3 regions of the Pantoea sp. CFCC18177 genome follow, and region 3 is predicted to be linked to each of the others. Evidence: predicted binding sites of a transcription regulator. Region 3 holds the regulator's gene; each other region holds the start of a gene.
The links. Region 3 encodes LexA, which represses DNA repair genes until DNA is damaged. Its sites were predicted from a motif close to TNCTGTATGTACATACAGNA; they were not measured.
Positions count from the first base shown of each region.

Region 1: the regulator LexA is predicted to act here: its motif matches at 3,271-3,290, upstream of uvrB (excinuclease ABC subunit UvrB).
Region 2: the regulator LexA is predicted to act here: its motif matches at 3,205-3,224, upstream of ACPUC8_RS05205 (DNA translocase FtsK 4TM domain-containing protein).

Region 1 is NZ_JBNBPL010000025.1:3,997-9,097, forward strand. It holds gene bioF (8-amino-7-oxononanoate synthase) at 1-236, shown strand, start outside; gene bioC (malonyl-ACP O-methyltransferase BioC) at 220-975, shown strand; gene bioD (dethiobiotin synthase) at 972-1,643, shown strand; gene ACPUC8_RS20655 (ABC transporter ATP-binding protein) at 1,742-2,458, opposite strand; gene uvrB (excinuclease ABC subunit UvrB) at 3,370-5,101, shown strand, end outside.
Region 2 is NZ_JBNBPL010000003.1:235,998-241,098, reverse strand. It holds gene cydD (heme ABC transporter permease/ATP-binding protein CydD) at 1-1,037, opposite strand, end outside; gene trxB (thioredoxin-disulfide reductase) at 1,185-2,150, opposite strand; gene lrp (leucine-responsive transcriptional regulator Lrp) at 2,672-3,166, shown strand; gene ACPUC8_RS05205 (DNA translocase FtsK 4TM domain-containing protein) at 3,286-5,101, shown strand, end outside.
Region 3 is NZ_JBNBPL010000017.1:76,208-81,308, forward strand. It holds gene plsB (glycerol-3-phosphate 1-O-acyltransferase PlsB) at 1-1,094, opposite strand, end outside; gene ACPUC8_RS17265 (diacylglycerol kinase) at 1,222-1,590, shown strand; gene lexA (transcriptional repressor LexA) at 1,696-2,310, shown strand; gene dinF (MATE family efflux transporter DinF) at 2,435-3,760, shown strand; gene ACPUC8_RS17280 (CsbD family protein) at 3,921-4,133, shown strand; gene zur (zinc uptake transcriptional repressor Zur) at 4,202-4,723, opposite strand.

The sequences.
Region 1 (5,101 bases), on a different contig from region 3:
ATCTTCCGTGGCAGCTGATGCCGTCAAACAGTGCGATTCAGCCACTGATTGTGGGCGAAAACAGTGCGGCGTTGGCGTTGTCACAGCGTTTGGCTGCTGCCGGATGCTGGGTGAGCGCGATTCGACCGCCCACGGTGCCGCCGGGCACGGCGCGTTTACGCATCACCCTCACGGCGGCACACCACACTGAAGACATCGATCGTCTACTGGAGGCACTGTATGACGCTGCAGGTTAACAAGCAGGCGGTGGCGCAGGCCTTTGGACGCGCGGCACAGCATTATGAACAACATGCCGAGTTGCAGCGGCAGAGTGGGGATGCCCTGTTGGCGCTGGCACCGGCGGGTTTTGGCCCGCATTTGCTGGACGCGGGGTGTGGCACTGGTTGGTACAGTCGCTACTGGCGCGATCGTGGGCGCACACTCACCGCGCTCGATCTCTCTGCCAGTATGCTGGATGCTGCGCGCACCCAGCACTCTGCACAGCATTATGTGCAAGGGGATATCGATGAATTGCCGCTACCGGATAACAGCGTTGATGGGGTGTGGAGCAATCTGGCGGTGCAGTGGAGCAGCGATCTGCGCCTTGCGCTACAGCAATTCCTGCGCGTCACACGTCCCGGCGGCGCGGTGCTGTTTTCGACCCTGCTTGATGGCTCGCTGCATGAAGTGCATCAGGCGTGGGCACAACTTGATGGCCGTATCCACGCCAATCGCTTTCTCAGCGAAGCGCAATTAACCTCAGCCTGCGCAGGTTTGCCGCTGCACGCTCAGCAGCAGATGATCACGCTGCACTTCCCCACAGCGCTGAGCGCGATGCGCTCGTTGAAAGGTATTGGTGCCACCCATTTGCATGAAGGGCGCGGCACAGGTGTGCTCACGCGTAAGCAGCTGACACAGCTTGAGCAGTGCTGGCCGCAAGATGAGCGCGGCTATCGCCTCAGTTATCACTTGATGTATGGAGTTTTAAGTAAATGACACGCTGGTTTATTACCGGAACGGACACTGAAGTCGGCAAAACGGTGGCCAGTGGCGCACTGTTGCAGGCGGCGAGTGCTGCGGGTTTACGTACCGCAGGCTACAAGCCAGTGGCATCAGGGTGTGACATCACGCCAGCGGGGATCCGCAACAGTGATGCCCTGGCGCTCCAGCGCTACAGCAGCCTGGCACTCAGCTACGAGCAGGTGAACCCGATGGCATTTGTGGAACCGACTTCACCGCACATTGTCAGTGCGGAAGAGGGCAGGCCGATTGAGTTTGCTGCGTTGTCCGCAGGGCTGCGTGCGCTGGAGCAGCAGGCTGAATGGGTGCTGGTGGAGGGGGCCGGCGGTTGGTTTACACCGTTATCGGCAACGCAAACCTATGCCGATTGGGTTGAGGCGGAGCAACTCCCGGTCATCCTGGTGGTGGGGGTGAAACTGGGCTGTATTAACCATGCGATGCTGACAGCAGAAGCGATTAAGGCACGCGGGCTGCGTCTGGCGGGATGGATTGCCAACGATATTCAGCCGCCGGGTAAACGTCATGCGGAGTACATCGCCACACTGCGTCAGCGTATTGATGCGCCGTTCCTGGGCGAGATTCCGTATCTGGACAACGAAACGCAGCAGGCCGAGTGCGGGCAGTATTTGACCCTGCCACTGTAAAAATATCCTTTCCAGGTGCGCATAAATGCGCACCCTACAACGATTTATCATTCACCCGTAGGGTCGCGATTAATGGCGACCACACCAATCGGCGGCCGCTACGTCGACGTTAACCACTTGCTAACAGTGATATCGTCCAGTTGTGCCACGCGGCCCTGTGCCACATTACGACCTCGATGCAGCAGCAGGAAATAGTCCGCTACCCGGCGAATAAACGACACGTGCTGCTCCAGCAGTAATACCGTTAAACCGTATTCGCGATTGAGGCGGCGGATCAGGTTGCCCATCTCCTCTTCCAGCCAAGGCGACATACCTTCAGTGGGTTCATCCAGAATCAGCAGCTTTGGCTGCAACACAAGTGCACGTGCCAGCGCAAGGTGCTGCTGCTGGTCCATCGGTAATTCGCCGCTGCGCTGATGGCGTAATGAATAGAGTGCAGGAAACAGATCGAACACCATTTCTGGAATAGCACGGCTGCGGTCGTCCTGCGCGGCCATCAACGCAATCATCAGGTTATCTTCCACACTCATCTGCGAGAAAATATGGCGCCCCTGCGGCACATAGCCAATGCCCATTCGCGCGCGCTGTTCCGCAGGTTGCAGCAGCAAGTCCTCTGGCGGCGAACCATCTTCCTGCCAGGTCATCGAGCCGCTATTAATCGGTAAGCGCCCCATGATGCAGTTCACTAGCGTGGTTTTGCCCATTCCGGGACTGCCCAGCACACCGGTACAGGTGCCGGGGGGCAGATCGAGATCGACATCCCACAGAATATGGTTGTGACCGTAAAACTGATTCACCGAACGTAAACTCAGCATCTGACATACTCCTTCCAGATTATTTGCCTGAATGCTCCCGCTCTGTGTCGTCTGGCATACAGTCGTGCACGATTGATAGTGGACACTGCTGTTACAGGCCTGCGCAGCAGACCTTATGGACTCGTCACTCCATAGTCAGGTACCTGCAATTCCCAGGCCAGATTAGTGCGACGGGGGCATCTTCATCAGAATCGAGGCAAAACAGCCCTTAAAAGATGAGAGATGCTTAATAATTCCACTCAGTAATAACCTGGCTGCACTTTGAGAGTGCTGAACGCTTAACGTTTCTGGTGCATCTGTTCGTTCATAAGGCAATGACTGAAGAAATAAATGGTCTTAACGCACGGTTTTTACGACAAGAAGGCTTGCTTAAGCTGCAAAAAGAATAGTTAAAGCGGTCTGAGGTGGGGGGAAAATAATCGCAAAAAAAAATATTTCGCACGCCTGGACAAGCCTGGGGAAAATTATACACAGCCGATGGGTTCAGGGCTGGATTCAGTTATCCACCATTCCTGTGGATAACCTTGTGCATTAGCGACTGAAAACCGGGCGCAAGCGAGGAAATACGCGGCCTGCATACATTATGCTGCGAAACTGGACTTTGAGGTCATTGTGAATAAAATCAGCAGGTTATTTAAAAGCAAGCCTGAGATTTTTCTGCCTTGTCATCCGACTGCAATTTAATGGCGCTCTCTTGACAAATGTTAAAAGCGTTACGGCTCTGGGGATAACCTTGCGCAACAATATTTTGCTTTCTGCCGCTTTAATTGCACTGAAGCGAAACAACCCGTTTCCCCGTTATCGTGCAAGATATCTGTAAATATATCCAGTATTTTTTTCTGGCAAATTCGCCATAGCAGAGTAGAATTAGCAGCCTGCCCGCCGACTTCTTCCGCAGGAACCGCAAAACCATGAGTAAAGCCTTTAAACTCAACTCTGCTTTCAAACCTTCAGGTGATCAGCCTGAGGCGATTCGTCGTCTTGAGGAGGGGCTGGAAGATGGGCTCGCGCATCAAACGCTGCTGGGTGTTACGGGGTCGGGTAAAACCTTTACCATTGCCAATGTCATCGCCGATCTCAATCGCCCCACGATGGTGATGGCGCCCAACAAGACACTGGCTGCCCAGTTGTACGGTGAGATGAAAGAGTTCTTCCCGGATAACGCGGTGGAGTTTTTTGTCTCTTACTACGACTACTACCAACCTGAAGCCTATGTGCCAAGCTCCGACACCTTCATTGAGAAGGATGCGGCGGTCAATGAACACATAGAGCAGATGCGTCTTTCCGCCACCAAAGCCATGCTGGAGCGTCGTGACGTGATCGTGGTGGCGTCGGTATCGGCCATCTACGGCTTGGGCGATCCCGATCTCTACCTGAAGATGATGCTGCACTTAACGCGCGGAATGATCATCGATCAGCGCAGCATTTTGCGTCGTCTGGCAGAGCTGCAATATACCCGTAACGATCAGGTCTTCCAGCGCGGTACGTTCCGGGTGCGTGGGGAAGTCATCGACATCTTCCCGGCGGAATCCGACGACATTGGTTTGCGTGTGGAACTGTTTGATGAAGAGGTTGAGCGCTTATCGTTGTTCGATCCGCTCACGGGGCAAGTGGACTCGGTGATCCCGCGCTTTACTATCTACCCTAAAACGCACTACGTCACGCCGCGCGAGCGTATCCTGCAAGCGATGGAAGAGATCAAAGACGAGCTGGTGGTGCGGCGTAAAGTGCTGCTGGAAAACAATAAGCTGCTGGAAGAGCAACGCATTAGCCAGCGCACCCAGTTCGATCTGGAGATGATGAACGAACTGGGGTACTGCTCTGGCATTGAGAACTACTCGCGCTACCTCTCGGGTCGTGGCCCCGGCGAACCGCCTCCGACCTTGTTTGATTATCTTCCGGCCGATGGTTTGCTGGTGGTCGATGAATCGCACGTCACCATCCCGCAGATTGGCGGCATGTATCGTGGCGACCGTGCACGTAAAGAGACGCTGGTGGAGTATGGTTTCCGTCTGCCGTCAGCGCTGGATAACCGTCCCTTACGCTTTGAAGAGTTTGAAGCGCTGGCGCCGCAAACCATCTATGTTTCGGCGACGCCAGGCAACTATGAACTGGAAAAATCGGGCAGTGAAGTGATCGATCAGGTAGTTCGCCCTACCGGGTTGTTGGATCCGATTCTGGAAGTGCGTCCTGTCGCGACCCAAGTGGATGATTTGCTGTCAGAGATCCGCCAGCGCGTGGCGATTAACGAGCGTGTGCTGGTGACGACCCTGACCAAACGCATGGCGGAAGACCTCACGGAATACCTGGTGGAGCACGGTGAGAAGGTGCGCTACCTGCACTCCGATATCGACACCGTAGAGCGTATGGAGATCATTCGTGATTTGCGCTTGGGTGAGTTTGATGTGCTGGTCGGCATCAACTTACTGCGTGAGGGGTTGGATATGCCGGAGGTGTCGCTGGTGGCGATCCTCGATGCGGATAAAGAGGGCTTCCTGCGTTCTGAGCGCTCACTGATTCAGACCATTGGTCGTGCGGCACGTAACATTAACGGTAAGGCGATTCTTTACGCCGATAAGATTACGCCATCGATGGAGCGTGCGATGGGGGAAACCGAACGCCGTCGCGAGAAGCAGCAGCGCT
Region 2 (5,101 bases), on a different contig from region 3:
TCAAATGCTATTGAGGTAGAAGACTGAGCCGCGTCGATATCAGGGCTTTCTGTCAGGAAGCTGTCCAGTGCATCTGCCCCGCCAACCGCCTGTGCTTTAGCGTGATAAAAAGTGCCGAGATCGCGTAGAGGCTGGAAAAATTCCGGTGCCAGAATCAGGGCCAGGAATCCGGCAAACAGCGTGACGCCGGTTCCGTAATGCCCAAAGTTGAGTTCGCCAAGGTAGGAAAAACCGAAATAAACCGCGACGACGGCAATTGCCAGGGAAGCGAAGAATTCCAGAACGGCCGAAGAGAGGAAGGCCAGGCGCAACACTTCCATGGTGCGCTGACGGAAATCCGTGGTGCTTTCGGCAATCGCATGCTGTTCGGCTTTGGCGCGATGAAACAAGCGTAGGGTTTCGCGCCCGCGCAAGCGATCATAAAAATCGCCACTCAGTCGAGCCAGCGCCTGAAAATTTCGACGGTTAGCTTCTGCCGCACCCATGCCGACCATCGCCATAAACAGCGGAATGAGCGGTGCGGTTGCGAGTAGAATCAGACCGGCGGCCCAATTGACGGGGAAGATAGCAATCAATATGGCAAAGGGAATAAACACGGCCAGCGACATTTGCGGAATATAGCGCGCGTAATACTCCTGCATCTCTTCAATCTGTTCCAGCAGCAGTGTTGCCCAACTTCCCGCGGGTTTGCCCTGAATCCAGGCAGGGCCTAACGCATTCAGTCTATCCAGCACCTGCTGGCGCAAAGCACGGCGAATCGCAACACCCGCCTGGTATCCTGCCATTTCGCGCGCATAATTCAGCCCGGCGCGCAGGACAAAGCAGAGCAACAGCAGCATAAAATCCGCAAGCAGTGAGCCGCGTGGCTGTTGCGCCACAATCAAATTTTGCAACAACGAAGCCAGCAACCAGGCCTGAACAATAATGACCAGCGCCCCGGCTAAACCGAAAAGCGATGCTGCACGTAAACTACGTGCGCCGTGAATGCGTTGCTGACGAAGCCAGCGGAGAAGGTGTTGCTGCCGTGATTTATCCATGCGAAGCCGTTTGATCACTGATGGAGAGAGGCAAATACCGGATCAATTGTCCGGACATCCTGAGCGCATGAACTGTAGCACGCAGGTCATAAAAAAGGCGACCAATATAGGTCGCCTCTCAGCAATTATGATCAGCTTATTAACAACTTACTTATCGTTTTTAACCAAGCCATCAAGATAACGTTCTGCATCCAATGCTGCCATACAGCCGGTGCCTGCAGAGGTAATTGCCTGACGATAGATGTGGTCCATCACGTCGCCCGCAGCGAATACGCCAGGAATGCTGGTTTGTGTCGCGTTACCGTGCAGGCCGGACTGCACTTTGATATAGCCGTTTTCGAGCGCTAACTGACCATCAAAAATAGCCGTGTTAGGGCTGTGGCCGATAGCCACAAACAGACCCGCAACATCCAGGGTCGACGGCGCTTCACCCTTGGTCGAGAGTAATTTCAGGCCGGTTACGCCCATCTGATCGCCAACCACTTCTTCCAGGGTGCGGTCGGTGTGCAGCACGATATTGCCGCTGCTGACTTTCGCCATCAGACGGTCAATCAGGATTTTTTCAGCACGGAAGCTGTCGCGGCGGTGAATCAGATGCACTTTTGACGCGATGTTGGCCAGATACAGTGCCTCTTCAACCGCAGTGTTACCGCCACCAATGACAGCGACTTCCTGGTTGCGATAGAAAAAGCCGTCACAGGTCGCGCAAGCGGACACGCCTTTACCTTTAAAGGCTTCTTCAGAAGGCAGACCGAGGTAACGTGCTGACGCCCCCGTTGCGATGATCAGTGCATCAGCGGTGTATTCGCCACTGTCGCCCGTCAGGCGGAAGGGACGGTTCTGCAAATCCACAGTATGGATGTGGTCGAACAAGATTTCGGTGTTGAACTTCTCGGCATGCTCATGCATGCGCTCCATCAGCGACGGACCAGTCAGATCGTGCGGGTCGCCAGGCCAGTTCTCCACTTCAGTAGTGGTGGTGAGCTGACCACCTTTTTCCAGTCCGGTAATCAATACCGGATTCAGGTTGGCGCGCGCTGCATACACTGCAGCGGTATAACCGGCAGGGCCGGAGCCCAAAATGAGCAGCTTACTGTGTTTGGCCGTACTCATGCGTTCCTCAGTTTTTTTCTGACAACATAGTTTTTGATTGTAGGGAAATTAGCGACGCAAAAAAAGGTTTCAGCGATTTTGTTAACAATCGCTGCAAGCGGCGTAGTCGATGAGGCGCAATTTTGCACGTCTGTTGCGCCAAAAGGGGGCAATGCTCGGCAATTTCTGGTGCAGCAGTATAAAAATTCTTATTAAAAAACAGCATCCCAGCACTCTGTCTGGCATCTTGTACTGAATTTGGATGTTTTACTTTGACAATCGCCTGCTGTTTTGCGAAAACATTACCAGAAGCAGAGAATATTTAGCGGCGCAAAACAGAATTTCATTTCTGTTTTGCGTGTTTTTGCCAGATAAACTCAGTCTGACATTGGTAATGACGCATGGTGTGGACAGACAACATGCGTCATACGGATGGCCGCATTACTGCACAGACTTATAGGCTTCGCTTAAGTAAGGCCCTGAACAATGAGCGTTTTCAGGGTGTGGCAGGTAAAGGGAAGGAATTAAGAGAGACAATAATAATGGTAGACAATAAGAAACGCCCCGGAAAAGACCTGGATCGTATCGACAGAAACATTCTGAATGAATTGCAGAAAGACGGTCGTATTTCCAATGTTGAGCTTTCGAAACGTGTTGGGTTATCACCTACACCGTGTCTTGAGCGTGTGCGTCGCCTGGAGCGTCAGGGCTTCATTCTGGGTTATACCGCACAGCTGAACCCGCATTATCTGGACGCTTCACTGCTGGTGTTTGTTGAGATTACTCTGAATCGTGGTGCGCCCGATGTGTTTGAGCAATTTAACGCCGCAGTGCAAAAACTTGAGGAAACTCAAGAGTGTCACCTCGTTTCCGGTGACTTTGACTACTTGCTGAAAACCCGTGTACCGGACATGTCCGCCTATCGTAAGCTCTTGGGTGAAACCTTGCTGCGCCTACCGGGCGTGAATGACACCCGTACTTACGTGGTAATGGAAGAGGTCAAACAGAGCAATCGTCTGGTGATCAAAACCCGTTAGTGCAGGGCAGGTGCAAAGCTTGCAGGAATTCGGTACACTCCTGTGAATTCATACAGGATCAGCGTCGGGCTTGCCCGACGCTGTTTCCTTCTTAATTTACAGGCACCTGGAGAGTTCTCTTGAGCCAGGAATATACAGAAGATAAAGACGTTTCGTTACAACCGCTGAGCAGTGGACGCAGGCTGCTGGAAGCGTTACTCATCCTTGTGGCCCTGTTCGCCATCTATTTGATGGTGTCGCTGGTTAGCTTCAACCCTTCAGATCCAAGCTGGTCGCAGACCGCCTGGCATGAGCCGATTCATAATTTAGGCGGCAGTGTTGGCGCATGGCTGGCGGATACCTTGCTGTTCATTTTTGGCGTGATGGCCTATGCCATTCCTCCCGTCATTATTGGGCTGTGCTGGATTACGTTCCGTCAGCGCGATCGTCAGGATTACATCGATTACTTTGCCGTTGGTTTACGTTTGATCGGCGTTTTGGCTTTGGTGGTCACCACCTGCGGCCTGGCGGCGCTCAACGTGGATGACATCTGGTACTTTGCTTCCGGCGGCGTGATTGGCAGCTTGGTCAGCAATGCGATGGCACCGTGGTTCAGTTCCGCGGGCGGCACCTTAACGCTGCTGTGCGTCTGGGCTGCGGGTATTACGCTGTATACCGGCTGGTCCTGGCTTACCATTGCCGAAAGGATTGGCGGTGTGGTGATGGGCGTGCTGACCTTTGCCAGCAATCGCTCGCGCCATGACGAACCCTGGCAAGAAGATGACGAGTACGAAGACGAGGAGCAGGCAGAAGATGCCGCGCCTCCGTTACGTGCTACGCAAGCCCATCATGACGCTGATGACGTTCTGCTGGCTAAACCACGTAAAATCGCCGAGCCCATTGCGGAAGAACTGGCGGATGATCCGCTGTTGGCGAAAGCCAGTGCAGCAACAGCCACGGCTATTGCGGTTACCACAGAAGCCGCACAACAGGCTCCGACTGCTGTGCAACCTGCGGTCAGTTCGCCAACTGAATCCTCTGTTGTGACGCCTCCGGTGAACGCTTTGCCAACCGAACCTGTGCCAGTAGCACCTGTTGCGGCTGCTCCCGAGCCAGTGATTCAGCCTGCGCCACCGTTGTATCGTTTTGAAGTGCCGAATGAACCTGCGTCAACGCCCGCTCCATTCTCACTGGCTGATGAGGATGATGGCCCGCGCATGGGCAACTGGCAGGATGCGGCATCCTCGTCTGCTTCTCTCAATACTGCCGCAGCGGCAGCAGCGGGCATGGCGGCGGTGAAGAGCGCGTCAGCTTACACACCGGCTTTTGATATTGTCCCTGAGCGAGATTACAACCCGCAGGTGAAGCAGGGTATTGGTCCTGAATTACCGCGTCCGAATAAAGTCAAACTGCCAACCCGTCGTGAACGGGCTTCTTATGGCATTAAACTGCCATCTCAGCGTATGGCGGAAGAAAAGGCACGAGAAGAGGCGGAGCAGACGTTGCCAGAAATGACGGCAACCTACCATGCACCGCAACATGATCATGATGATGATGCCGCACTGCAGCAGGCACAGTTGCGTCAGGCCTATGAATCTCAACAGCAGCAGCGTTATGGCGACAGCTGGCAGCAGCAACCGGAAGAGGATGATGAAGAGGCGTTGCATCAGGCGCAGCTCGCGAATCAGTTTGCGGCACAGCAGCAACAGCGCTATCAGCCATCAGATGCCAGTGATGGCCCGGTATTTAGTCTTGATACCTCGTCAGCCTTTGATTTTTCGCCGATGAAAGATTTGGTTGATGACGGTCCAAGCGAGCCGCTGTTTACTATTGCCGCGACGCCAGAACCGGAAGCGCCATCGCAATGGCAGCAGCCTGCAGCGCCGCAACCGGAAACCCTGCCATCGTTGACTGAGCAGAACAGCCCATGGTCTTCGGCTGAGCCGGAAAGTTATG
Region 3 (5,101 bases):
GTGGAGTAGAGCTTGTTGCCTTTGAAGGTACGGCGAATGAAGAAAGCGCCAAGACGACGGAAAATCGGACCCGCAGGCCAGAAATTCAGGTTAATACCGGCTGCAATGTGCGGGGGCACCAGGCCCTGGTGATACAGCACATAAGAGAGCAGCAAGTAGTCCATGTGGCTGCGGTGGCAGGGCACATAGACAATCTCATGGCCGTCTTGCGCCAGCTGACGCACACGTTCGCCACCATTGACATTGATGCCCTGATAGAGACGACTCCACAGCCAGCCCATCACACGGTCAGTGACGCGAATGGCTTCATAGGAGAAGTCCGCAGCCACTTCTTCCATCATCTCGATGGCGTTCTGTTGAGCTTTCTCATGGGAAATCTTTTTGCTGCGCGCTTCGTCTTCCACTGCTTTCTCAATCGCTTTGGATTGCAGCAGTTTGTTGAACAGATCCTGACGTGCGGGCAAGCGCGGGCCCACCGCCGCCAGGCGTTGACGCGCAAAGTGAATGCGGGCCACGCGCGCCAGTTTCTGTGCAATAGACTTATCGGTACCGTGTTCCGTCGCCATCTGGCGCAGGGAAACGGTCGGCGAGAAGCGCACAAAACTGTCACGGCCGTGCCACAGAATGGCGAAGAACTTCTCTATACCATTCATCATGCGCAGATGTGGCGTGGCTTCACCCTGGATTTCGCGTCCTGGTGCGCGACCAAACATCACCGAAACCGGCAACATTTGAACGTCGAGATCAGGGTTACTGCGGTGCAAATCGAGGTAATCGTGAAACAGCTTCACGGATTCTGGATTGGCCACGAAATAGGGGATAACGCGCGGACCATCGTGAATAAACACGTGGCGCGGCAGTAGAGTACCATCGATCTCTAAGGGGGCCAGGGGATCCGGCAGATCATGTTTCAGACATTGCGCCCGCAGTGTCAGTAAGTCTGCCTTTGAATCATAAGGCAAAACGTACATCACCGGACGTGTCGGATCGATCCCATGTTCGGAGACAGGATCGGTCGGAATGACCTTACCTTTTACCAAAATAGAGAGTGGTAAATTCAATAATTTGTAATAAAGTTTACGCCAACCTGACATAGACAACTTAAAGCCTCTTGTTAGCAAAGCGCGGCAAGCATACCAGAAAGTGCAGCGAAGATCTGTGGTGACACCACCTCAGGCTGCCGAGAAATTGACGTCAAAATCAATCAAGGGTTCCACCAGCATGGCAAATAATGTCACCGGTTTTCAAAGAATAGTGAATGCAGCCGGTTATTCCTGGCAGGGGTTACGCGCTGCCTGGCAGAATGAAGCGGCATTTCGTCAGGAAGCGATCGCCGCAGTGATCGCCGTTATCGTGGCCTGCTGGCTGGATATCGATGTCATTTCTCGTGTGCTGATGATTGGCTCAGTGGTGCTGGTGATCATTATTGAAATAATTAACAGCGCCATCGAAGCGGTGGTGGATCGCATCGGCGAAGAGCGGCATCCGCTGGCAGGACGCGCAAAAGATATGGGTTCAGCGGCGGTATTACTGGCTATCTTGCTGGCCCTGTTTGTCTGGATCACACTGCTCTGGTCCCATTTGCGATAGCCATTCCAGATTCACCGCGCTGCGCTAATTCGCCGCTGTTTTGGTTTTCATTTCGCCAATACCTGTATATACTCACAGCGACTGTATAAACAACCAGGGGGCGGGATGAAAGCGTTAACAGCAAGGCAGCAACAGGTCTATGATCTGATTCGCGACCATATTAACCAGACGGGCATGCCGCCAACGCGTGCGGAAATTGCTTCGCAACTGGGATTTCGCTCGCCCAATGCTGCTGAAGAGCATCTGAAAGCGCTGGCGCGTAAAGGTGTTATCGAAATTGTTTCGGGTGCTTCACGCGGTATTCGTCTGCTGATGGAAGAAGAAGTCAGCGAAGGTTTACCGCTGATTGGCCGCGTAGCCGCCGGTGAGCCGCTGCTCGCGCAGGAACACATCGAAGCGCACTATCAGGTTGATGCCAATCTGTTCAAACCTAACGCTGATTTCCTGTTACGCGTAAGCGGAATGTCGATGAAAGATATCGGGATTATGGATGGCGATCTGCTCGCGGTGCATAAGACTCAGGAAGTGCGTAATGGCCAGGTCGTGGTGGCGCGTATTGATGATGAAGTCACCGTAAAACGCTGGAAAAAGCAGGGCGCTATTGTACATCTGCTGCCCGAAAATACCGATTTCCAGCCGATCGTGGTCGATACGCGTGAACAGTCTCTGACCGTTGAAGGTCTGGCTGTGGGCATCGTGCGTAACGGAGAATGGCTCTAATCTCTTTTTGAACTCCCCCGCTGCGGTAGCGCTTATCGCAGTATGAAGTACTGATTCTTTGCGTCGGACTTTTGTGGTTCAGCGTGAGGAATCAGGCTGATCTTCGCAACAACGGAACGGGCGGATGCGGCTGTTTTCCTCTTCAGATAAAGCACTCTGGCGGCTGGCGCTGCCGATGATTCTCTCCAATATTACTGTCCCGCTGCTCGGCGTGGTTGATACGGCGGTGATTGGTCATCTCGATAGTCCTATTTATCTGGGCGGCGTGGCTGTCGGTACTACAGCGACCAGCTTCATCTTTATGCTGCTGCTATTCCTGCGCATGAGCACCACCGGGCTGACGGCCCAGGCCTTTGGTGCCAATGATAAAACCGCACTGGCGCGCGCGTTGATACAACCCTTATTGATTGCTTTGGTTGCAGGCTTGTCGTTTGCGCTGCTGCGAACGCCTGCGAGCACTCTCGCGGCAACGTTGATGGGCGGTAGCCCAGAAGTGCAGCAGCAGGCGCAAATATTTATCGAAATTCGCTGGCTGAGCGCGCCGGCCACACTGGCCAATCTGGTGATTCTTGGCTGGCTGCTAGGCGTGCAGTATGCCAGGGCGCCCATGGTGCTGCTGATCGTTGGGAACCTGGCCAATATTCTGCTCGATTTACTCTTCGTACTGAAACTGCACTGGGGCGTGGCGGGGGCTGCGGCGGCAACCGCATTGGCAGAATATGTGACGCTGGGAGTCGGTTTATGGATGGTAGCGCGCGTGCTCAGGCTGCGCGGTATCCATTTTACGCTGCTCAAGCAAAGCTGGCGCGGTGATGCTGCGCGCCTGTTCCGGCTCAATCGCGACATTATGCTGCGTTCGCTGATGGTGCAGATTTGCTTTGCCTCTCTCACTCTGTTGGGCGCGCGCATCGGGCCAGACGTGGTGGCAGTCAACGCGGTATTGCTGATGTTCCTCACCTTTACCGCCTACGCGCTGGATGGCTTTGCCTATGCGGTCGAAGCATGCTCAGGGGAGGCTGTCGGGGCAAAAGATCGCAGCCGATTATTACTTATCTGGCATGCAGCCTGCCGTCAGGCGGGGATTGTCGCGTTAATGTTTGCCCTGATATACGCCTTTACCGGTCCATATATCGTGGCGCTGCTCACTTCGCTGGAGACACTGCGTGAAATAGCCGATCGCTATTTAGTCTGGCAGGTGATTCTGCCATTGGTCGGCGTATGGTGCTATCTGCTGGATGGCATGTTTATTGGTGCCACGCGCGGACGCGAAATGCGCAACAGCATGGTGATGGCAGCGGTGGGTTATGGCGTTGCTCTGCTATCACTCCCCTGGTTGGGAAACCATGGCTTATGGCTGGCGGTAACGGTGTTTCTTACGTTGCGAGGCGTAACGCTGTGGTGGGTGTGGCGTCGTCACTGGCAGCGTGACACCTGGTTCAGTGCGGGATAAGCGAAGCGTAACCTACAGATTATTCTGTATTTTTTTGCGCAATCCACGCTGGGTACTATAATTATCTCAAACGGCGCAAATGAGTAGCGCGTTGTGTAGATGTTTCCTTGCTTTTATAGGGGATCATCTTATCTCACTCAGGATGACGTGGAGGATTATGATGAACAAAGACGAAGCGAGCGGTAACTGGAAGCAATTCAAAGGGAAGATGAAAGAGAAATGGGGCAAGCTGACGGATGACGATATGACCGTCATTGAAGGTAAACGCGATCAGCTTGTCGGCAAAATTCAGGAACGTTATGGCTATGCGAAAGAGCAAGCCGAAGCGGAAGTCAAAGACTGGGAAAGTCACAATAATGACTACCGTTGGTAAGCAGCCGCTTTAAGGATGATGCTCCTACCCCGCCGATCACCCGTCGGCACGGCACAAGGAAGTGCCAACTACCCTTTTCTTACCTTCTTTTTACTCTCAATTTCATGGTCATGATCGCAGCTGTCATGGTGCTTACACGCGGCGACTTCTGCACAATTTTCACACAACCCATGCGCTTCAATGACGGTATGACGCAGTGAAAAACCTGCCTGATCGGCCAAACCCGCGATGATTTTTTCCACCCCATGAGCATGTTTCTCACTGACAGCCGCACAGCCGTCACACACCAGCATGACTGAGGTATGGGCTGGTTCGTCAAAATGATGGCACACCACGTAGCTGTTGTTAGATTCAACGCGGTGAATAAACCCTTGTTCTAACAGGAAATCCAGTGCACGGTAAATCGTTGGCGGTTTAGCCTGCGGTTCACTGATGCGCAGTTGATCCAACAGGTCATAGGCACTGATCGAACCATTTTGCTCGGCCATCAGACGCAGCACTTCAGCGCGTTGAGTGGTCAGGCGCACGCCGCGATCAAGGCAAAGTGATTCTGCTTGAGTCAGCAGTTGTGCGGGCGTGAGGTTTGACATAAACATTCTCCAGGTTGCAGGCGATGTTATTTTATCACACAAACTTTTACCCTGCTGTGATTGCTTTTTGTTCTTATGTTGTCTAAGAAAACCCACGATAATCAATGAATTAACTTTCCCATTCTGCAACTCTTATCCATTCCAGCAATTTCATACTCTCTATTAGATCAGCCAGATAGCATAAAAACCGTCCTGATTTTGCTTTGCAACTCACCGGGTTAGCGTCTAAGGTTCAAAAGGTCTTAAGTAATTTCTGGTATCAATTTACGTATTGTTCATTTTTCTGCATAACAAAACAGCAGAATGGTGTCTGCGCAGCCAATTCTGTGAATAGCAGTGCTATTTCCTTTTAGTTCACAGCAATGATGCGTTAGCCAG